One region of the Undibacterium sp. 5I2 genome, then DNA from elsewhere that is predicted to be linked to it. Evidence: predicted binding sites of a transcription regulator. Region 1 holds the regulator's gene; each other region holds the start of a gene.
What was found. Region 1 encodes LexA, which represses DNA repair genes until DNA is damaged. Its sites were predicted from a motif close to ACTGTATNNNNATACAGT; they were not measured.
Positions count from the first base shown of each region.

Region 1 (8,145 bases):
CACAGAATTTTTACTATTTGGACGATTTTCATGGCAACTGCAGTCGAAACTTTAGATAATTTGGAACGCCGCCTGACGATTTCTTTTCCGGTCGCTGATGTGCAATCGGAAGTTGAAAAACGTTTAAAAGTGCGTGCACGTTCCGCCAAAGCACCTGGTTTCCGTCCAGGTAAAGTACCGATGAAGATGGTTGCTGCTCAGCATGGCTATCAAGTCGAGAGCGAAGTCTTGAACGATAAAGTCGGTCAAGCATTCGCCGCAGCCATAGGCGACAGCGGTTTGCGCGTAGCCGGCTATCCTAACATCGAGCCGGTCGCTGCCGAAGCTGCGGTCGAAGGCGTACTGGGTTTCACTGCAACATTTGAAGTGTATCCGGAAGTGATCGTCGGTGATTTGTCGACTGCTGAAGTTGAGCAAGTTAAGTCCGATGTTACCGATGTTGAAATTGATAAAACCATCGACATCCTGCGCAAGCAGCGCGTGCATTTCCACGTCAAAGGCGAAGCCGGTGAACATGGTGATGGCGGCGAGCCGACGGCACAAAACGGCGATCGCACTACGGTTGACTTCGTCGGTAAAATCGACGGCGTCGAATTTGCCGGCGGTAAAGCTGAAGGCTACGCCTTTGTTTTGGGTGAAGGCCGCATGTTGCCTGAGTTCGAAGCTGCCGCCTTGGGCTTGAAAGCGGGCGAATCGAAAGTATTCGAACTGGCTTTCCCAGCCGACTACCACGGTAAAGATGTGGCCGGCAAAACTGCCGAGTTCACTATTACCCTGACGAAACTGGAATGGGCGCACTTGCCAGCCGTTGATGCAGAATTTGCGAAGACGCTTGGTGTGGAAGATGGCGATTTGGTGAAGATGCGTACTGACATCAAAGAAAACCTCGAGCGCGAAGTCAAAGGCCGTGTCAAAGCCAAGACTAAAGAAAGCGTCATGGATGCCTTGGTGAAAGCTGTTGCATTCGACGTGCCGAAAGCCTTGGTTGCACAAGATGGCGAACGTTTGGCTGAAATGACCCGTCAAGACATGGCCCAGCGCGGCATGAATGTCACGGACGTGCCATTCCCGCTGGAAATGTTTGCAGCGCAAGCAGAGCGTCGTGTTCGCCTCGGTTTGATCTTGGCTGAATTAGTGAAAGCCAATGGCTTGCAAGCAACTTCGGAGCAAATCAAAGCCCAGGTAGAAGATTTCGCGCAAAGTTATGAAGACCCACAACAGGTCGTCAAATATTATTTCAGCGATCGTAACCGCTTGGCTGAAGTCGAAGCCCTTGTATTAGAAGAAAACGTCGTCAACTATGTGCTTGGCAAAGCGAAGGTAGCAGATAAAGCTGTACCGTTCGACGAGCTCATGGGTAACAACGCTCAAGCTTAAGTTTAAAAAAAGGAAATCACATGACAGGCATCATCCGCAATTCGGCGTTGGATACAAATATGCTGGGCATGGTGCCTATGGTGGTCGAACAGAGCGGGCGTGGCGAGCGTTCTTACGACATCTATTCGCGTCTGCTCAAAGAACGTGTGATTTTTTTGGTCGGTCCGGTCAACGACCAGACCGCCAACCTGGTCGTGGCGCAGTTGCTGTTCCTCGAGAGTGAAAATCCGGAAAAAGATATATCTTTATATATCAATTCCCCCGGCGGTTCGGTTTCGGCAGGGATGGCGATTTACGATACCATGCAATTCATTAAGCCTGATGTATCCACGCTGTGTACTGGCTTGGCTGCCTCGATGGGTGCGTTTTTGCTCGCCGCTGGTGCTAAGGGTAAGCGTTTTTCTTTGCCGAACTCGCGCATCATGATTCATCAGCCTTTGGGTGGTGCCCAAGGGCAGGCGTCGGACATTGAAATTCAAGCGCGTGAAATTTTGTATCTGCGCGAGCGCCTCAACGGTATACTTGCTGAAAAAACCGGTCGTAGCCTCGATCAGATTGCCAAAGACACCGATCGTGATAATTTCATGTCGGCCGATACGGCAGCTGAGTATGGTTTGATCGATAAAGTTCTCACGCACCGCGTGTGATTGCTTGAGTTCAAATGAACGCCCGTTACCCAAAAGGTCGGGCGTTTTTTCATTGAATCGGTTTGCCAATTCACCTGCATCAATACCGGTAGCAATGACGTAAACGGTTTTTGCGGGTAAGATGCATCTTATTGCTATGCAAGCAAGCACCGCAAATGTTGAAAATGACAGATCAGCGTTCCCCCTCATTAACTTTGTTTCTATACTCGTATCATGCCCGATAAAAAATCCTCCAGTGGTGAAAAGCTGCTCTATTGCTCGTTTTGCGGTAAGAGTCAACATGAGGTTAAAAAACTCATTGCAGGGCCGTCAGTCTTCATTTGTGATGAATGCATAGATTTATGCAATGACATCATTCGTGATGAAGTCGCCGATATCGATAATATCGCCAGCGCCAGAACCGAATTGCCAACGCCGCAGGAAATCACCGAGTTGCTTGATCAATATGTGATCGGGCAAGTTAATGCCAAGCGTATCTTGGCTGTGGCAGTCTACAACCACTACAAACGCCTCAAGCATTTGGGTAAAAAAGACGATGTTGAATTGGCCAAGAGTAATATCTTGTTGGTCGGCCCTACCGGTTCCGGGAAAACATTGTTGGCGCAAACCTTGGCCCGTATGCTCAATGTCCCGTTCGTGATCGCCGATGCGACCACCTTGACCGAAGCCGGCTATGTTGGCGAAGACGTAGAAAACATTATCCAAAAATTGCTGCAAAATTGTAATTACGAAGTAGAGCGCGCCCAAAAAGGTATTGTCTACATCGATGAAATCGACAAAATCTCACGCAAATCGGATAATCCTTCGATTACCCGCGATGTTTCCGGTGAGGGTGTGCAGCAAGCCTTGCTGAAACTGGTAGAGGGCACCATGGCATCGGTGCCACCACAGGGTGGCCGCAAGCATCCTAATCAGGATTTCATTCAGATCGACACCACCAACATCATGTTCATCTGTGGCGGTGCCTTCGATGGTTTGGCTAAAATCATTTCCGATCGTTCTGAGCGCAGCGGCATCGGTTTCTCGGCCAGTGTCAAGAGTCAGACTGAAAGAAGTGCCAGCCAAGTCATGCTTGATGCTGAGCCGCAAGATTTGATTAAATTCGGTCTGATTCCGGAATTGGTCGGCCGTTTGCCGGTGATTGCTACTTTGAGTGAACTCGATGAAGCGGCTTTGATTCAAATTTTGGTTGAGCCAAAAAATGCCTTGATCAAGCAATACGGTAAATTGCTGGAAATGGAGGGCACGGAACTCGAGATACGTCCGGCGGCACTGCAAGCGATTGCCAAAAAAGCCATTGCCCGCAAAACCGGCGCACGCGGTTTGCGTTCTATCCTTGAGCACGCTTTGCTCGACGTCATGTATGACTTGCCGAGTCATCAAAACGTTGAGAAGGTCGTGATCGACGAGGGAACCATTACCAATGGTGCCAAGCCTTTGTTGATTTACCACGAAAAAGCGAAAGTTGCTGGTGCCTGAACAGCATTTGCTGTGATTGATAGAAAAAAGGGAAGAAATTCCCTTTTTTTACGTGCCGAGCCAACGCGTTTTTTTGAATCGCAGTAGAATGAACTCAGACCATGCGTCTGGCTTCCAGTAAAGCTGCGTAGCCCGAGCTGCGCTCTGCGCAGCTTTTTTTATGGTTTTTTTTTAACTCTGGGCTTGTGTTTTGGCCTTGTGCGCCAACATTAACAACTAGTATTTTTGAAAGGTGCGCCATGACAACTACTCTGATTACCGAGCAAATCCAACTGCCCTTGCTGCCATTGCGGGATGTGGTTGTATTTCCGCATATGGTCATCCCCCTGTTTGTGGGGCGACCGAAGTCAATCAAGGCGCTTGAAGCCGCGATGGAACAAGGAAAGAGCATCATGCTCGCGGCCCAGAAAGCGGCTGCAAAAGATGAGCCTTCTGCCGATGATATCTACGAAATTGGCTGCGTAGCCAATATTTTGCAGATGCTTAAATTACCCGACGGCACCGTTAAAGTGTTGGTCGAAGGTGCGCAACGCGCACGTATTCACAAGATTCACGACACAGAATCGCATTTTTGGGCCGAACTGAGCCCTGTGGCTGCCGAAGAAGAAGATGATTCGGAAGTCGAGGCGATGCGTCGCGCCATCGTTCAGCAATTTGATCAGTACGTCAAACTGAATAAAAAAATTCCACCGGAAATTCTCGCTTCCTTGTCCGGTATCGATGATGCCGGCCGCTTGGCCGATACCATTGCTGCACATTTACCGCTGAAGTTAGAACAAAAGCAAGTGATCCTCGAGATTTTCAGCGTCGCCAAGCGACTCGAGCATTTGCTCGGTCAATTGGAAGGTGAACTCGATATTCTGCAGGTAGAAAAACGCATCCGTGGTCGCGTCAAGCGCCAGATGGAAAAATCGCAGCGCGAGTATTACCTCAACGAGCAAGTCAAAGCGATACAGAAAGAGTTGGGCGAAGGCGAAGACGGTGCCGATATCGATGAACTCGAAAAGAAAATCGTTGCCGCCAAAATGCCGAAAGAAGCGCGCGACAAAGCCATGAACGAGTTGAAGAAACTCAAGATGATGTCGCCGATGTCGGCCGAAGCCACGGTGGTGCGCAATTACATCGATACCATCGTCGCCTTGCCATGGAAAAAGAAATCCAAGGTTAATAATGATCTGACCAATGCCGAGAAAGTGCTCGAGGATGAGCATTACGGCCTCGATAAGGTCAAAGAGCGCATTCTTGAGTATCTCGCAGTCCAACAACGCGTAGACAAACTCAAAGCACCGATATTGTGCTTGGTGGGGCCTCCTGGCGTCGGTAAGACTTCGCTGGGGCAATCGATCGCCCGCGCGACCAATCGTAAGTTCGTGCGCATGGCCTTGGGTGGGGTGCGTGATGAAGCGGAAATTCGCGGTCATCGGCGCACTTACATCGGCTCCATGCCAGGCAAGATTTTGCAAAGCCTGGCGAAGGTCGGTGTGCGTAATCCATTGTTCTTGCTCGATGAAGTCGATAAGATGGGCGCCGATTTCCGTGGTGATCCTTCATCGGCGCTGTTGGAAGTGCTCGATCCTGAACAGAATCATACATTTTCCGATCATTACATCGAAGTCGATTTCGATCTCTCTGATGTCATGTTTGTGGCAACCTCGAATTCTTACAATATCCCGCCGGCGCTGCTCGATCGGATGGAAGTGATTCGTTTGTCCGGCTACACGGAAGATGAAAAGACCAGCATTGCACAACGTTATTTACTGCAAAAACAAATCAAAAACAATGGTTTGAAAGAAGCGGAGATCAGCATTGCGGAAAGCGCGATTCGCGACATCATTCGGTATTACACGCGTGAAGCCGGTGTGCGCGCCTTGGAACGAGAAATTTCCAAGATTTGCCGTAAGGTCGTCAAGATGTTGCTGCTCAAGAAGACCGAAAAGAAAGCCACGATCAATTCTAAGAATCTCGACAAGTACTTGGGCGTGCGTCGCTATGACTTCGGCGTAGCGGTCAAGGACAATCAAGTTGGTCAAGTGGTTGGTTTGGCTTGGACTGAAGTCGGCGGCGATTTGCTGACGATAGAAGCCGTGGCCATGCCGGGTAAGGGTGGCGTGATACGCACCGGCACCCTCGGGGATGTTATGAAAGAGTCGATTGAAGCTGCGCGCACGGTCGTGCGTAGCCGCGCCAAGCGCCTCGGCATCAAGGCGGATGTGTTTGAGAAAAGCGATATTCACATTCACGTTCCTGAAGGCGCGACGCCGAAAGATGGTCCCTCGGCCGGTATTGCGATGACCACTGCCTTGGTCTCGGTGTTTACCGGTATTCCGGTACGGGCCGATGTCGCCATGACGGGTGAAATCACTTTGCGTGGTGAGGTTTTACCGATTGGTGGCTTGAAAGAGAAGTTACTGGCGGCACATCGCGGCGGCATCAAAACCGTCTTGATACCAGAAGAAAATGCCAAGGACTTGACCGAGATTCCCGATAATGTGAAAAACAAACTCGAAATCATTCCGGTGCGCTGGATTGATAAGGTGTTGGAAATCGCACTCGAGCGTATGCCGCAGGAATTGCCCGAGCCTGAACTGGTGGCGGCGGTGGCTGTTGCCGCTGCAGCTGCAGTGGTTGAGCCGGTGGTTGATCTCACCGTGGTCAAGCACTGAGCCTTACTTGAATAAAAAATGCCCGCGCAGTGTACTGCGCGGGCATTTTTTTTGGCACCAAACGGCGTACCGATCAGCTGCAGATCACACCCAATTGCGCATCAGGCCGACGGCCAAGCCTTCGAGCGAAAAATCCTGTTCCTGGTCATCGATGCGGATGGTCGAATAATCGGGGTTTTCCGGGATCAATTCTATGCAATTACCGGTCTTTTTGTAACGTTTGACGGTAACATCATCACCGAGGCGGGCGACGATGATCTGGCCATTGCGCGCTTGATCTGATTTTTTAACTGCCAGCAGATCGCCGTCGAGGATGCCGGCGTCGCGCATCGACATGCCGCGTACCTTGAGTAAAAAATCGGGCTTGGCAGAGAATAAGGCCGGATCGAGTTGATAGCTGGCTTCGATGTGCTCGCTGGCGAGTATCGGTGAGCCGGCGGCGACGCGCCCGACCAGGGGTACGCTGAGCTGCAGCAGCGCCGCCGGCACGGCGAAGTGTGCGCCGGTAATGTGGCTGGACAAGGCTGATTCAAGCAGGCGAATGCCGCGCGAGGTGCCGGCGGCGATTTCGATCACACCTTTGCGTGCCAGTGCTTGCAAATGCTCTTCGGCGGCATTGGTCGAGCGAAACCCGAGCTCATTGGCGATTTCGGCGCGGGTCGGGGGGAATCCGGTATTGTGGATCGCGTCTTTGATCAGATTTAGGATTTGTTCCTGGCGGGCGGTCAGCTTAAGCATGAGGTGGCGGCGCACGTAATTGCGCTGTATATATGAACAGTCTGTATTTTTATACAGTGTCGCATTATGTGCAAGGAAATTCTGCTTTGTTTGCCTTAGCGGCCGTCAATCTCTGTTCCGTAGTCGACAAGTGAGGGAAGTGATTGAATGAAATGAAAAACTGGGTTACACTTGTTGGCTTTCCTCTTCCTGCACTCGTCTTGACGCCGAGGCAGGCTATTTTATTGTCCACAAGGAGAATATATGCGTCATTATGAAATCGTATTTATCGTACATCCCGATCAGAGCGAGCAAGTGCCTGCAATGATCGAACGTTACAAAGCCAGCGTTGTTGCACGTGGTGGTCAGGTTCACCGCGTTGAAGATTGGGGCCGTCGTCAATTGGCTTACATGATACAAAAATTGGCTAAAGCACACTATGTTTGCATGAACATTGAGTGCGATGCAGAAACATTGCTTGAGCTGGAAACAGCATTCAAATTCAATGATGCGGTTCTGCGTCACCTGACAGTCAAACTGAAAAAAGCTGAAATCACTCCATCGCCAATGATGAAAGCGGTTCAGAAAGAAGACGCAGCAAAAGCTTCGCGCGTCGAAGCCCCGGCTGCTTAATTCGTTTGATTTGAAGAAGGTCGTCTGAAAAAAGAGTGAATCACCTCCAAGTTGTTGCGCGCATCATAGAGAAATCGCCGTTGCGCTACACCCCAGCCGGTATACCGATCGCATCTGCTACTTTGATGCACAGTTCCCGGCAGGTCGAAGCCAACATCGAGAGATTGGTCGAATTTGAAATGACTGCGCAAGCCGCAGGGCAAATTTCAGCACAGTTCGCCAGCTTGCCGATGGAAGTAGAGATGGTTTTCACTGGTTTTTTAGCACGCAAAAATCGCAACAGCAAAAGTCTCGTGTTTCACATCAATGAAATCGGGACCAATTTACTAGATTAGGAGCCAAAAATGGCATTCGGTAAAAAATTTGATAAAAGCAAACTGAAGCAAAAGCGTCAGCAACAAAACCCTTTGTTCAAGCGCAAAAAATTCTGCCGCTTCACAGCAGCACATGTAGAAAAAGTTGATTACAAAGATATCGACACCTTGAAAGATTTCGTGCAAGAAAACGGCAAAATCATGCCAGCACGTTTGACTGGTACGAAAGCTTTGTACCAACGTCAAGTTGACACGGCGATCAAGCGCGCACGCTACTTAGCGTTGTTGCCATACACTGATCTGCACACAGCGTAA
Region 1 is NZ_JASJVS010000009.1:70,105-78,249, forward strand. Features, by position in the region: tRNA gene QN359_RS05450 (tRNA-Leu) at 1-2, shown strand, start outside; gene tig (trigger factor) at 31-1,377, shown strand; gene clpP (ATP-dependent Clp endopeptidase proteolytic subunit ClpP) at 1,398-2,024, shown strand; gene clpX (ATP-dependent Clp protease ATP-binding subunit ClpX) at 2,238-3,503, shown strand; gene lon (endopeptidase La) at 3,743-6,166, shown strand; gene lexA (transcriptional repressor LexA) at 6,251-6,904, opposite strand; gene rpsF (30S ribosomal protein S6) at 7,148-7,516, shown strand; gene priB (primosomal replication protein N) at 7,552-7,851, shown strand; gene rpsR (30S ribosomal protein S18) at 7,861-8,145, shown strand.

Region 2 (7,365 bases), on a different contig from region 1:
CGGGGGAGTGACAGGTCTGCCAGTTGGAGTAATGATACCGACTGAAAACCCTTTTGCGACAGCCTCTTAAGCGAGTGGAGAAACTTGCAAGTGACTAAGCCCGACAGCTTATCCGAGTAAATGGCTCAAATCAACCAGACGTTTGGCAATCAAATGACGCACCTCGTTTTCGCATTGCCAGATACCATACACGCCGAGTAATCGTGCGCTGAGAATAAGGCGGCGTTCTTGTTCGAATAAACTGGGCCAGATGATCACATTGATCGAGCCGGTTTCATCTTCGAGCGTGATGAAGATGACCCCATTGGCCGTACCCGGGCGTTGCCGCATCGTGATGATGCCGCAGCCGCGCGCGAACTGGCCGTTGGCAAAAGTGTTCAGTAATTCTGCCGGTAGAAAACGTTGGGCCAGCAGTTGTGGGCGTAATAAGGAGAGCGGATGTCCTTGCAGGCTCAAGCCTTGAGTGCGGTAATCATGCGCAATTTCATCGGCCAGACTGGGGGCAGATAATTGCGGCAGCGCTTCTTCTATCGTAGTCGGTCGCAGTAAATCGCGCTCGGGCAAGGCCCCGACGGCTTGCCACAAGGCTTGGCGACGATGACCGGCGAGACTTTTCAGGGCGTTGCCGGCTGCCAAGATGTGCAGATCATGGCGAGTCAATTCGGCGCGTCTGGCTAAATCGGCGACGTCGCTGAAAGTGCCACTTTGTCGCGCTACCATGATGCGTCGCGCGCTCGTCGCAGGCATGCCGCTCAGCAGTGACAGTCCTAGCCTTACCGATGGGCTGCCGGTAGCGGTGTTTTCCAGGCTTGAATCCCATTCGCTACACAGGACATCAATGGCATCGACTTGTACCTGATGGCGGCGCGCATCTTGTATCAATTGCGCCGGCAAATAAAACCCCATAGGTTGGGAATTGAGCAGCGCACACAAAAACACCGCCGGCTCGTGACATTTGATCCAACTGCTGAGGTAGGCCAAAATCGCAAAACTGGCCGAATGGCTTTCTGGAAAGCCGTACTCACCGAAGCCTTTCATTTGCTCGAATATGCCTTCGGCAAATGCGCGTGAATACTGATTGGCCAGCATGCCGTCAATAATACGCTCGCGATAGCTGTCCAGGCCACCTTTACGCTTCCAAGCAGCCATGGCACGACGTAAGCCATCGGCTTCACCGGCCGTGAAATTGGCAGCTAACATGGCAATTTGCATCACTTGTTCTTGAAAAATCGGTACGCCCAGGGTGCGCCCCAGCGCCTTTTGCATGGCCGGATCGTGTTGGGTTTCGATGGCTTCCAAACCCTGACGGCGGCGCAGATACGGATGCACCATGCCGCCTTGTATCGGTCCCGGGCGGACAATCGCTACTTGTACTACGAGGTCGTAGAATTTTTGCGGTCGCAAGCGGGGCAACATGCTCATCTGCGCCCGCGATTCAATTTGAAATACCCCGACCGTATCGGCGCGACAGATCATGGCATAGGTGGCGGCATCTTCACGCGGAATCGCTTGCATGCTGCGTGGTTTGCCGGGCAGACCAGCCATTAGCGTGAGGGCGCGCTGCAAGGCTGAGAGCATGCCGAGGGCGAGGATATCGATTTTCAGTATGCCTAAGGATTCGAGATCGTCCTTATCCCACTGGATGACGCGGCGATCTTTCATCGCTGCATTTTCTATCGGTACCAATCGCGACAACTTGCCGCGCGCGATCACAAAGCCGCCGCTATGCTGCGATAAATGTCTGGGAAAGCGGAGTAATTGTGTCGCCAAGGCAGCCCATTGCCGTGCCAAGCGCGATTCGCTGTCCACGCCGCAGCTTGCCATTTGGGTGAGCAAATCGGCTGTGCTGTCGAACCAATGTAAAGATTTGGCCACGGCCTCGATGATGGCGGCATCAACCCCGAGCGCTTTGCCGACTTCACGCACGGCACCGCGCGGCCGGTAAGTATGGATGGCGGCGGTCAGCGCGGCACGATGATGTCCATACTTTTGGTAAATATATTGAATCACTTCTTCGCGCCGCTGATGTTCGAAATCGACATCGATATCGGGCGGTTCGCCGCGCTCTCGGGAAATGAAGCGTTCGAACAACAGCGTCTGCACGCTAGGATCGACCTCGGTGATGTGCAGGCAATAACACACCACGGAATTGGCAGCCGAACCGCGTCCTTGGCATAAAATACCGCGATGGCGCGCGAAGCGCACGATGTCATGCACGGTCAAGAAATAAGCTTCATAGGCCAGATCATTGATGATGTCGAGTTCGTGCTCGATTTGTCGGGTAATTTCGTCGGCCACGCCATGTGGGTAACGTCGTTGCGCACCGCGATAGACTTCATGGCGCAGATGGGTGGCGGCGGTCAAGCCATCCGGCACCACTTCTTGCGGGTATTCATAGCGCAATTCATCCAGCGAAAAATGACACAGCGCGGCGACCACCAAGCTTTCTGCCAGTGCGGCAGGCGGGTAGAGATTAGCCAGCCGTAAGCGTGAGCGCAGATGTTGCTCGGCATTGGCAGCCAATTGATAACCGCATTGTTCGACTGGCGTGCCGAGGCGGATCGCGGTCAAACTGTCTTGCAAAGGTTTGCGCGAACGCAGATGCATGCAGACCTGTCCCAGTGCCACTACCGCCAAGCCGTAGCGTTCGGCGATATGTTCAATGTGTTGTTCTTGAAAGGCGTCGGCCGCTTGCATGAGCAGCGTCAGACCGAGCCGCGCGCGTGGGCCGAAGCTGTGTGCCAGCCACGCCGCTTGTACGGCCAGCAGCTCGGCTTGCAAGGGATAGGCCGGTACCAAAATCAGCAAACAGTCGGGCAAGCCGCGCAAATGCGCATAATCGGGCGGCGGCATGGTGAAATCTTCCGGTGTGAGCAAGTAGCTGCCTTTGCCGCAGCGACTGCGTGCCAGCGTGATCAGTTCAGATAAGTTGCCATATCCTTCGCGGTTACAGGCCAGTGCGAGCAAGGTCAGCGTTCCTTGTGGCGCGCTCAATTTGAAATGGCTGCCCAAGATATACGGCAAACCTTGTAATTTCGCTTCATCATGGGCGCGCACCACGCCAGCCAGCGAGCATTCATCGGTGATGGCCAGGGCACGATAATCGAGTTGGGCGGCGCGTTGTACCAATTCTTCCGGATGGGATGCCCCATGCAGGAAAGTGAAATTCGACAGACAGAATAATTCTGCATAGTCGGGCAAGCGGGTGCTGTCGCTGTCTGCCGTCATCCGAATACCCCGTGCAGCAGCCAACTGGCCTGTGCTGCAGTGCCACTGCGCGGGCGATAAATCCAGTAGCGCACATGGCTGGCACTGACGGCGATGAAATAGTCGCGCAGCTCGGTTTGCTCGCTCCACCAAGCGGCCTCGATTCTTTCCGGCGCTGAAATAATATTCAGTGGCGAAGTGAAGTAGGGCCGGTGTTGACGCACTTGTAAGGGTGCTGCCGTTGCCAACAACCAAGCTGGGCGTAGTAAAGTGGGCGTCGGCAGCAGCTTGGACGGGGCTTTTTCCAGCGCGGAAATCCAACGATTGGCGAGGTCGGGACGATGATCAGCCAAGGGGGCGGCCTGCAATACCTGATCGGCACCAAGACGAGTGCTCAATAAAGCCAGTAAATGGTGATGATCTTCGGGCTGCCCGCCCGGCTCGGCAAACAGGGAGGCACTCTGTGGTGCCGCGGCTTGGGTTCGTGGTACCGTCAGTTGTAACGCAATGACCGGTGCAATGAAGTCGAAGCGATGGAGTTTTTCATGTAGCAATGCCAGCAATTGCTTTTCTTGTGCTCCGGCCGGCAAGCTGATATCGAGTATGCTGGCGGGAATGGCATTGCGCCCACGCTCATGGGACAGAGATAGACGTAGCATTAACGCGCTCAGGCGGTGTGCCGCCAGCCAGCCATGCAATTGTGCCAATAAACTTTGGCAATGTTTGAGTAATAAATCACTGCTATCCAAACGTTCCGGCAATTCCAGTCGCGCTTCAAATTCGTCAGGAATAAGAATCCAGATCGGGGCCGTTGCCGTTGCTGCGTAAACCAGATCGAGTTCAGCCATGAAGGCCAGACCGCAGCGTCGTTGCAAACCGGGGCGCGGCAAGGCGCGCAGCTCGCGCAAACAGTAGCAGCCTAAGCCATGCAATAAGTCGCGCCAAGTGTGGGCGCTGTCCAGTAATGTCACGGGTAAGCGGTCGAGCCGGCGCGCTAGTCGCGCTGTTTGCAAGCAAAGTTGCCCGGCGCGGCCTTGGCGCGTGGCATCGAGTGCCAACAAGCAGGCGGCTTTGGCATGCGGTGCGCAGCCCAGGCTGACTTGGTAGCCGAGTGCGGCCATGGTGGCGCGGATGCGGCGGCGCAAGGCTGGCAAACCGCCGAACAAGCGCAAGCTGGCCCCGACATTGAGCACCAGTCTGTCGGCATCGATCAGACTGACTTGTGGCGTGTATTGTAAGAGGGCGCTTGCGGCTGCCAGCAGCGCCGCTGCTTGCTTGTGCATATCTTGCTCGAAGATTTTTGCCGTCGGCATAAGCATTTGTACTGCGCCGCTACGCATGCCGGGCACGATGCCGGCCTCTGCCGCGCTGGCCGAACAGGCAGTAACGCTTTGCTGTGCTAATACGACGTGGCCGAAGAGTGCTGCGCGATGCTGCCAGTGCGGTATAAATACTTCCAATTCCAGCGCTCGAAAGTGTAGGGCGATCCACATTTCCATTGGCCTCACCCTCTCTGTAGTTGCACTTGTTGAATGGTGCTGCGCGGCGTGTTCAAGCCGGCCGCCAGATACGGATGATCGGGTAAATACAGGGGAATCGGTATCTCGTGTACAGCACCGCGGCGCTTGAGTATGCGTAGTTGCAAACCAAAGCTCATATTACTCACCCGAATACGTAGCGGTGCAGGCGAGGGCTGTTGTGCGGCGGAAGCGGGGCGGATCAGACAAAACAAGGTGTCGGAAGTGTTGGCGGCGAGCTGCAGTCGGCGCAAGGCTTCGTGACGTATCTGCGTTTGCCATAACAACAGTACCGCACAACTGCCATGCCGCAAAATTTGTTCGGCCGCCCATAGTCCATCGGCTTGGGTTTGGCTGCGTATCCACAGCAATTGTCGGTTCGGTTGTCGTTCGCACCAGCCTGAGGCTTGTGGTACGTAGGGTGGGCATAACAAGGCCAGTGGCCGCGGCCCTGCTTGCCGCAGGGCCGGCGCGAGCAAACGCAATTCTGCCGTGCCGCTTTGGTCAAGCAAAATTTCATTGATTTGCCCCAGCGGCCAACCGCCGGCGAGTTCTCGGTTCAACGCCAGATGACCGCTGTCTATACTGGGCCGGTCGGCCCGCGCGACTTGCGAAGCGCGCCACAAGGCCGGATGAATTGCTTCCATGGTAGGGGCGCTGGCAGAGATGGTCGAAAGCAAAGGCATGATGGGGAGGGGATCGTCGCGAGTGATAAAAAATACTGATTGAATATACAGTATATTGTCCTATCTTGAAAAATCCAAGCCCATAAAAGATTTTTTTCGCCGCAAGAGTTCCTTTCCGCGCAGCATAAGGAGCGGAGCAAAGGAAAAAGTGGGGCTTGTCGTGAATGTGCGACAAAAATATAACTACTGATTGTTTATACAGTATTTTGTGTTAAAGTCGCTTCATGGACGAACGAAGAGCGCTGCTCAAGGATGTCCTTGACCAAGTTATTCTTCCTTTTTCTGATCTGGAGTATTCCATGACACACTTCGAACCGACTGTTGATACGCGTATGAGCCTGCAACTGACACCAAACTCCTTCATGCTGCGGCTGGGTCGCCGCGAAATTTTCGTTTGCCGTGATTTTCGCCAACGCTATTACTCAGTCAATCCGCTGTTTGATTGTTCTACGGGTATACAAGCCGGCCATCTGGAAATTTTATTTTGTAAGAAATGGCTGATTATTTTATCCAAAGCCAAGTGGTGAACAGGCAGCCCTGATGTGGCTTGTGAGTTAAGACAACGCAGCAGTGCGCCTCAGTGGCGGCGGGCAAACCGCTTGGATTAAATTTGCGCTTCCTTAGGCTACGGGGGCTTTGCCGCGTCGTTCCTGCGCGCTTTTGGCAGGAATCCAGCGACGTTCGTGGTTAGCTTTAAATGCCAGAAATGATGACGTTTTTAGTGCTAAAAACGACATTAGGGGTCTGTCGGGCTTAGGAGTAATCGATTCCCTAAGTCCGACAGACTTCTGGATTCCCGCTAAAATCATACGGGAGCGACGAGGCATGCGGTGTTTTAGGTAAAAAAAGTGCCTATCAGGCTTTCGCGACAGCGCTCTGAGCGCCGAGGTTTTACCTGCACATCTGATAAAAACGCGTCGTGACAGCCGGTCTTAAACTCAGGAACCTTGCCAAACCCATGCAAACCTCAAGGCACTGAAATGGCATCTGGAAAATAAAAAATCCGCTGATCTTCACAAGGAAAATCAACGGATCAGTATTCTTGGTTGCGGGGGCAGGATTTGAACCTACGACCTTCGGGTTATGAGCCCAAAACTAGAGGGGCTTAAAACCAAAATATTCAATAAAATCAATGGCATGCCATACCCTGACTTACCGCATTATACCGGAATTTACCCACTCAAGTGCAGCAAATTTGCAGCAGAAATTCCGCCGCCCGCCAGATCAAAGTAAATCCTGGTAACTGGTGCCTATACGTTTAGCAGTCATGTGACTGCTAACAACGGAACCATTCCCATGGAAGCACTTCTTTCTCCTAAAACTTTAGCTTTAGCACTCGGCATTGCCGAACAAACGATTTATAACCGTCACGCCACAGGCGGAGACTTACCTCCCGTCGTCAAACTCGGTCGTTTAATCCGTTTCCGGCCAGCCGATGTGCAACACTGGTTGAACCAGAAGCAGCAAGCAACGGCACCTTTAACAGCAGCTTCACCATCGCAAGCATCAAGTCCACGTCGTCGAGGCCGTCCAACCAAGGCCGACCAAATTATAGCTCGCCGCAACCTATGAATTTCTAACTTACTTATCACTTTCCGCTCGTGTATCGCTAATTCAACACCCAAAGGAGGGGCCGACCGAAGTCGGCCCCGTGAATCAATATTCATGCTAAACATCTAGCCTTCATCTACTTGTATTACACGGAGTACTCGCCAAAGCACCCCATGTCACATCACCTCCTGGTCGGTCGCCAAACCTTCCAGGCACATCATTTCACTTGTAAGGCTATATTATCCGGTGGTGTTTCCCAGTAGCAGATTCGCTAACTCGCCTCCACATGCCCATGCAGAGGAAAGCTCAACTAAATTGACTGGTATCACCGCTTAACCATAGTGCATCCTTATTTTTTATATGCAGGTTTCCACCCTGAACAAAATAAGTATCCACGACAGGTC
Region 2 is NZ_JASJVS010000094.1:124-7,488, forward strand. Features, by position in the region: gene QN359_RS18875 (error-prone DNA polymerase) at 109-3,228, opposite strand; gene QN359_RS18880 (DNA polymerase Y family protein) at 3,225-4,706, opposite strand; gene imuA (translesion DNA synthesis-associated protein ImuA) at 4,712-5,410, opposite strand; gene QN359_RS18890 (hypothetical protein) at 5,710-5,937, shown strand; gene QN359_RS18895 (helix-turn-helix domain-containing protein) at 6,707-6,982, shown strand.
Region 2: a site for LexA is predicted at 5,445-5,462, ahead of imuA (translesion DNA synthesis-associated protein ImuA). Genes of this name have one in related genera too.

Region 3 (8,145 bases), on a different contig from region 1:
TGAGCAGGGCGGCCGAGCGGATGACGATACGCGTCAATTGTTCGGTGGTATAAAATTCCAAGCGAGCGACGATGCCGAAGCGGTCGCGCAGCGGATTGGTCAGCATGCCGGCGCGGGTGGTGGCGCCGACCAAGGTAAACGGTTGCAAATCGAGTTTCACCGAGCGCGCCGCCGGTCCTTCGCCGATCATGATATCGATTTGATAGTCTTCCAAAGCCGGATACAGAATTTCTTCGACTACCGGGGAGAGCCGGTGAATTTCATCGATGAACAAGACATCATTGGCTTCCAGATTGGTCAGCAGGGCGGCCAGATCGCCGGCGCGCTCGAGTACCGGGCCAGAAGTCTGGCGCAGACTGACCCCCATCTCGCGCGCGATGATGTGTGCCAGCGTGGTTTTGCCTAGCCCAGGCGGACCGAACAACAGGGTATGGTCGAGCGCTTCGCCGCGCTGGCGCGCGGCGGTGATGAAAATTTCCAGCTGGGCGCGGATTTTTTCTTGGCCTACGTATTCATCGAGTTGCTTCGGTCGCAGCGCGCGTTCTACCGCTTCTTCGGTCGATGAGCTGGGGGTGGCGGCGATGATGCGGGTTTCGCTGACTTCGGAAAACAGGTTTTCGGTTTGTATGCTCATCGCAACATCACGCTTTCGAGAGCGCTTTGAGCGCGAGTTTGATGCCGTCTGACACGCCGCTGCCGGCCGTGACCGACTTCATCGCCAGCGTCGCTTCTTTGTCGGAATACCCGAGTGCCAGCAGGGCATTGAGAATATCGGGGCTGTGGTCGCCGGCGCTGCCGCTCGGTTTGCTGAAGAGGTCGGCACCGAGCTTGCCTTTGAGTTCGAGCAGCAGACGTTCGGCGGTTTTTTTGCCGATACCAGGCACACGCGTCAAGCGCCCGGCTTCTTGCAGGCTAATCGCTTGCGCCAAGTCGGCCACCGACATGCCCGATAAAATCGCCAGCGCCATGCGCGCACCGACGCCGCTGATCTTGATCAATTGGCGGAAGGTGGTGCGTTCTTCGGCGCTGCCGAAACCGAACAGCACGTGGGCATCTTCGCGGATCGCCAGATGGGTCAGCAGCGTGACTTTCTCACCATTGGGTGGCAGATTGTAAAAGGTACTCATGGGAACATCGACTTCATAGCCGACACCATGACAATCGATCAGCAATTGCGGCGGATTTTTTTCGAGCAGGATGCCTGCGATGCGACCTATCATAAGACGACCTTCATACTGTATGCATAAGCAGTGATAGTAAACGATTCCGGCGCGCTTGACGAGTTTCTGTGCCGACTTTTCTGCATCAGTTCTTGCCGTGTTATCCGATCAAACGGCCGGCTTTGACGCGCACGCCTTTTTTTGCCAATTCCGGTGCAAAGGCGGCGAGTATCGCCAGCGCTTCACCACTGTGGGCATGACAAATCGCCACTGCCAGCGCATCGGCGGCATCGCTGCCGGGGGTACCGGAGAGCAGCAACAGGCGTTTCACCATTTCCTGCACTTGCTCTTTACTGGCGCGGCCCTGACCGACCACGCCTTTCTTGACTTGCAAGGCCGTGTATTCGGCTACACACAGGTCGGCTGATACCAGCGCGCAAATCGCCGCGCCACGAGCTTGGCCGAGCAACAGGGTCGATTGTGGATTGACATTGACGAAGACTTTTTCGATGGCGGCGGTATCGGGCCGGTAAGTGCGTACGATTTCAGAGACGCCGGCCAAGATGGTTTTCAAACGTTCCGGCAGCGTGCCGTCGGCGGTTTTGATCGTGCCGGAAGCAATGTAACTGAGTTTGCTGCCATGCTGTTCGATGAGTCCGAAGCCGGTGGTACGTAAGCCGGGATCGATGCCGAGAATTTTCATTGCTGCTGGTCCGGCCCGGCCGGCAGCGATGGCTGCCGGCCGGGCATGGGTTTAATGGCGGAAGTGACGTGTACCAGTATAGACCATGACGACGCCGCGTTCGTCGGCGGCATCGATGACTTCTTGATCGCGCATCGAGCCACCCGGATGAATCACGCACGTCGCGCCGGCATCGACGACGACGTCGAGGCCGTCACGGAATGGGAAGAAGGCGTCCGACGCCACGGCCGAACCAGTCAGGCTCAAACCGGCATTGTCGGCCTTGATCGCGGCGATGCGCGCGGAATCGATACGACTCATTTGGCCGGCACCGACGCCCAAGGTCATGCCATTGCCGCAGAAAACGATGGCATTCGATTTCACATACTTGGCCACGCGCCAGGCGAACATCAGATCGGCCATTTGTGTTGGTGTCGGTTGTAACTTCGAGACCACGCGTAATTCTTCTTGCGTGACATGTTTAGCGTCCGGTGCTTGTACCAATAAGCCGCCGACGACGCGTTTGAAATCGTATTGATTGAGGCCGTCACCGAGTGAAATTTCGAGCAAACGAACATTTTGTTTGGCGGCGAAAATCTGCTTCGCTTCGGCGCTGAATGATGGTGCGATCAACACTTCAACAAATTGTTTGGCGACGATTTCCGCCGCTGCGCCATCGAGCTCGCGATTAAAGGCGATGATGCCGCCGAAGGCTGAGGTTGGGTCAGTTTGCAATGCCTTGCTATAGGCTTCAAACGGTGTGGCGCCAAGCGCGACGCCGCAAGGGTTGGCATGTTTGACGATGACGCAAGCCGATGCGTCAAACGATTTAACGCATTCCCAAGCCGCATCGGCATCGGCGATATTATTGTAGGACAACTCTTTGCCCTGCAATTGGCGATAATTGGCCAGGGCGCCGGCAGTCGTATGCAGATCGCGGTAAAACGCGGCCGACTGATGTGGGTTTTCACCGTAACGCATTTCCTGCACTTTTTCGAAATGCAGGTTCAGGGTTTGCGGATAGGCGCTGCGGGTCGCATGTGCTTTGTCTGCGCCCAAGCTGGTCAGATAGTTGGTAATGGCACCGTCGTATTGGGCGGTGTGAGCGAACACTTTCTTGGCCAGTGCAAACTTGGTTTCGTAGCTCACTACATTGGCGGCGGCTTTCATTTCGGCCAGCACCACGCTGTAATCGGCCGGGTCGACGATGACGGTAACGTCTTTATGGTTTTTCGCTGCCGAACGCAACATGGTCGGGCCGCCGATGTCGATGTTTTCAATCGCATCTTCGAGGGAACACTCGCCTTTGGCGACGGTTTGCTGGAATGGGTAGAGATTGACCACTACCATGTCGATGGTCGGGATGGCGTGTTCCGCCAAGGCCGCGGTGTGCAGCGGAAAATCGCGGCGCGCCAGAATACCGCCGTGGACTTTCGGGTGCAGGGTTTTGACGCGACCGTCGAGCATTTCCGGAAAACCGGTGTAGTCGGCCACTTCGGTCACGGCCAAGCCGTTGTCGGCCAATAATTTGGCAGTACCGCCGGTGGACAACAGTGTGACGCCGAGCGCCGTCAGTTCACGTGCAAAATCGAGCACGCCGGTCTTGTCGGAGACGGATATAAGGGCTTGTTTAATCATGATTAAAGGAGTGAGAGAGTAAAGAAACGGGTGGCGTGCAATCGGTGGCGTGCTGCTTACAGCAAGCCGTGCTGCTGCAATTTTTTGCGCAGGGTGTTGCGATTGATGCCCAACATGTCGGCGGCTTGCGACTGATTGCTGGAGGCGCGCGTCATCACCATTTCCAACATCGGTTTTTCTACTGCCAGTACCACCATATCGTAGATATTTGATGCCGGTTGCTCACCGAGATCGCGGAAATACTTTTCCAGGTTTTTATGGACGGCGTCTTGAATACTATCTTTGCTCATGCTGTTTTAATCACTGTTCGGTTATGCCGGGCGGATGGCGTTGTAGACAAACGGATGCTTTTGTCGATTTTGTTTATGCCGCCATTTTCTCTTCAAAGGGCCGGTATTGTAACCGTTCCCCTGCCATGCCATCAAAAAAATGACTGACTGCGGCCAGTTGTTGTTCGCAGTCGGTTAATAGATTCATTTGTTGGCGGAATTGTTCGCCGCCGATGAGGTCTTGCACATACCAACCGATATGCTTGCGCGCCGTGCGCACACCGAGATAATCGCCGTAAAACGCATAGTGGGCGCGCAGGTGGCCATCCATCAAAGTGCGCACTTCGCTGATCAGCGGTGGCGGCAAATGCACACCGGTGCGCAGAAAATGTTCGATTTCGCGGAAGATCCATGGCCGGCCTTGCGCGGCGCGGCCGATCATGATGGCATCGGCACCGGTCACGGCCAGCACGTGGCGCGCTTTTTCCGGCGTAGTGATGTCGCCATTGGCCACCACCGGTATGCGCACCGCGCTTTTGACGGCGGCGATGGTGTCGTACTCCGCTTCACCGCGGTAAGCGTCGGCGCGCGTACGGCCGTGCAGCGTGAGCATTTGTATGCCGGCCGCTTCGGCGATGCGCGCGATGTTGAGGGCATTCTTGTTGGCGCGGTCCCAGCCGGTACGAAATTTCAACGTGACCGGTACATTGACGGCCGCGACCACGGCATCGAGTATCTCGGCGACCAAACTTTCATGCTGCAGCAAGGCCGAACCGCACCAGGCATTACAGACTTTTTTGACCGGACAGCCCATGTTGATATCGATGATCTGCGCGCCTTTGTCGACATTGAACTTGGCACAGTCGGCCAACATGCGCGCATCGGCACCGGCGATCTGCACCGCCTTCGGTTCCATTTCGCCGCTGTGATTGGTGCGGCGGGTCGACTTTTCAGTTTCCCACAGTTTCGGGTTCGAGGCTGCCATTTCGGAAACGGCATAGCCGGCCCCGAGTTCCTTGCACAATTGGCGGAACGGCCGATCCGTCACACCGGCCATGGGTGCGACAAAAATATTATTCCGCAAGACGTAAGGGCCGATTTGCACGATGGGTTGCCGGAGAAATTTGAAGAAGCACTATTTTACCTGAAACCTGCTTAAATAATTAGCATAAATCGTCGCTGAAGAGAGAATTGTCGATATCGATCAAACTTGGGCCCTCGTTCCCGCAAGGGGGAACTCAGTTAAGGCAGCGCTTGTCACTCAAGCGATTTCATCAATCGTGTCAGCACGGGAAAGATGCGCGATATCGCCCCAGCTCAGCAGATGCAGTTCACCATTGTCATCACAACTGAAGCGATTGATACTGGCATTGTAAATCGTTACCTCGCGCGGTGCGTCGAGTGGCAAGCGGTGGGCGGCGCGGTAGGCGCATTCAAGCACGCCGCCGTGCGCGACGATAGCGATTTTTTGACCGGCAAACTGGCGCGCATAGTGTTGAATATGGCTGATCACGCGGGCATGAAAGCGCCGCGTGCTTTCGCCGGCGTTTTCTCCAGGTGGAAATTCGGCATCCGGGTCTTGTGTTTTCCAGGCGGCATATTCGTGCGGAAACAGTTGCGGTAAATCGCTGTATAACTGTCCTTCAAAACCACCGAAACAGCGTTCTCGCAAACCGGCATCGAGCCGGGTGCTGATTCCTTGCAGGCGCGCGATTTCGCCGGCGGTTTGGATGGCGCGCTGCAGGTCGCTGGAAATGATGGCGGCCAATTTTTCAGTTTGTAGTGCCGCGGCCAGCGCCTTGGCTTGGCTGGTGCCGACTGCATTCAAGGGAATGTCGAGATGCCCTTGCAGACGACGGACGGCGTTCCAAGCGGTTTCGCCGTGGCGTATCAAGAGGATGTCAGTCATTAGTTGCTTGTGGTGGGGAGATTTGCAGCCAGAATGTCACCGGTCCATCATTCGTCAGCGAGACTTGCATGTCCGCGCCAAAACGACCGGTTTCTACCTGAGGGTGGGCCGCGCGCGCGCGCGTGACGAAGTAATCAAACAGCGGTTGCGCCAATTGGGGCGGTGCTGCCGGGGTGAACGAGGGCCGCGTACCGGAGCGGGTATCGGCTGCGAGCGTGAATTGCGGCACCAGCAGCAAGCCACCGCCGCACTGCTGCAAGTTCAGGTTCATTTTGCCGGCGGCATCGGCAAATACGCGGTAATTGAGCAATTTGCTCAGTAAGGCATCGGCTTGCGTCGCGCTGTCGCCGCGTTCGGCGCACAGCAAGACCAACAAGCCGGGGCCGATCGCACCGATGCTGCTGCCGGCGACGCTGACTTGTGCCGCCGTGACACGCTGAAGCAGTGCAATCATGCCTGCAAACTCACGCGCGCAAATTTACGCTTACCAACTTGCAATACCAGCGTGCCGGCTGCGACTTTCAAGCCCTTGTCGCTGATGACCACGCCATCGATACGCACGCCGCCTTGGTCGATCATGCGCAAGGCTTCCGAAGTCGAGGCGCACAGATTGCTTTGTTTCAGCAATTGCGCAATCGCCAGCGGCGCGCCGGACAGGCTGACTTCCGGTACGTCGTCGGGAATACCGCCTTTGGAACGATTGACGAAATCGCTGAGCGCTTCGACGGCAGCGTGATGGCTGTGAAAACGCGTGACGATTTCCTGCGCAATCGCAACTTTGATGTCGCGCGGATTTTGGCCATCGGCCACCGCTTGTTTATGTGCGGCAATTTGCTCGATTGAACAGAAGGACAGTAACTCGTAATAGCGCCACATCATGGTGTCGGAGATACTCATGATCTTGGCGAACATGGTATTGGCCGGCTCGGTGATGGCGATGTAATTGTTTTTCGATTTGGACATTTTTTCCACGCCATCCAAACCTTCGAGCAAAGGCATGGTCAGTATGCATTGCTGCTCTTGGCCATAATCTTTTTGTAGCTCGCGACCAACCAAGAGATTGAATTTTTGATCGGTGCCACCAAGTTCAAGGTCAGCATGCAGGGCCACGGAATCGTAGCCTTGCATCAGCGGGTAGAGAAATTCGTGTACCGAAATCGGCGTGCCGGCCTTGAAGCGCTTGGTAAAGTCATCGCGTTCCATCATGCGCGCGACCGTGTACTTAGACGACAGTTGTATCATCCCGCGTGCGCCAAGGGCATCGCACCATTCGGAGTTGTAACGCATTTCTGTCTTGCTCGGATCAAGCACCAAGCTGGCTTGCTTGAAGTAAGTCTGGGCATTGTCGGCAATTTGCTCGCGCGTCAGCGGCGGCCGGGTGGCATTGCGGCCGGATGGGTCGCCGATCATCGAGGTGAAGTCGCCGATCAGAAAGATCACTTGGTGCCCGAGGTCTTGCAACTGCCGCATCTTGTTCAGTACCACGGTGTGGCCGAGGTGCAAATCAGGGGCGGTCGGGTCGAGCCCGAGTTTGATACGCAGCGGTTTGCCACTGGCTTCGCTGCGAGCGAGCTTTTGGGCGAACTCGGATTCGATGAGTAATTCGTCGACGCCACGTTTGCTTACGGCAAGAGCGTGCTGTACTGCATCGGACAAGGGCAGCGCGGTCGGCGCAGCGGATTTGCTTGATGGCACGACATTGACGGAGGAGGACAGATTTTGAGAGGAAGTCATAGTTTATTTACATCAAATTTTTTGTAACACCGCTGGTCAGGGTTCCATTTCTGAATCCATAATCACCGATTCGCCAGATTTCATCGCAAGATTTGATCGATGTAATCTGGTTTAGTTGTTTATAATTCGGTCTGGTTCTTCACTGCGAATGTCGTTCGCGCCCTGTCAGGCGTGGCTGTGCATGGAGGTGAAGAACGCGAATTGTAGATAAAAACAGTCAATTTTAACTGATCGCATGCGTCCACCTATAGATAAATTACTTCGTCTGGTCTCGGCCAGCCGTTTATTGTTCGGTTCCCGTCGGGTTTCACGCGCCGTTTCTTTGTCCGCCCTGTTTTGCGCCGTTTGCGCGGTCGGTGCAGCGGCGGTCGCGCCTTTGGCACCAGATGCCTCCGACTTGCCGGTCAAACGTATTCACACCGACTTGCCCTTACCATCACTCGATGAACAAATCGCCGCCTTGGCTGCCAATGAGCAGCATTTCGTGCGCGAAGAAAATGTACGTCGCGGCGATACCCTGAACGCCTTGTTATTGCGTTTAGGCGTAGATGATGATGAGGCGAATCAATTCATTAAATCGGACGCCGTGGCCCGCAGTCTGTTGCAATTACGTATAGACCGAGCGGTGCGGGCAAAGACGAACGAGGAAGGCGAGCTGGAATGGCTGCAAACCACGGTCATCGATGGCCCAGATAAAACCGCGCGTAACCTCGAAGTCAAACGCGATGCGGCCGGCCACTTAGTCGCCAGCAC
Region 3 is NZ_JASJVS010000011.1:41,088-49,232, forward strand. Features, by position in the region: gene ruvB (Holliday junction branch migration DNA helicase RuvB) at 1-634, opposite strand, end outside; gene ruvA (Holliday junction branch migration protein RuvA) at 642-1,220, opposite strand; gene ruvC (crossover junction endodeoxyribonuclease RuvC) at 1,321-1,863, opposite strand; gene purH (bifunctional phosphoribosylaminoimidazolecarboxamide formyltransferase/IMP cyclohydrolase) at 1,915-3,480, opposite strand; gene QN359_RS06095 (helix-turn-helix domain-containing protein) at 3,537-3,770, opposite strand; gene dusB (tRNA dihydrouridine synthase DusB) at 3,844-4,854, opposite strand; gene QN359_RS06105 (histidine phosphatase family protein) at 5,011-5,658, opposite strand; gene dtd (D-aminoacyl-tRNA deacylase) at 5,651-6,112, opposite strand; gene tyrS (tyrosine--tRNA ligase) at 6,109-7,392, opposite strand; gene QN359_RS06120 (M23 family metallopeptidase) at 7,628-8,145, shown strand, end outside.
Region 3: a site for LexA is predicted at 1,235-1,252, ahead of ruvA (Holliday junction branch migration protein RuvA). Genes of this name have one in related genera too.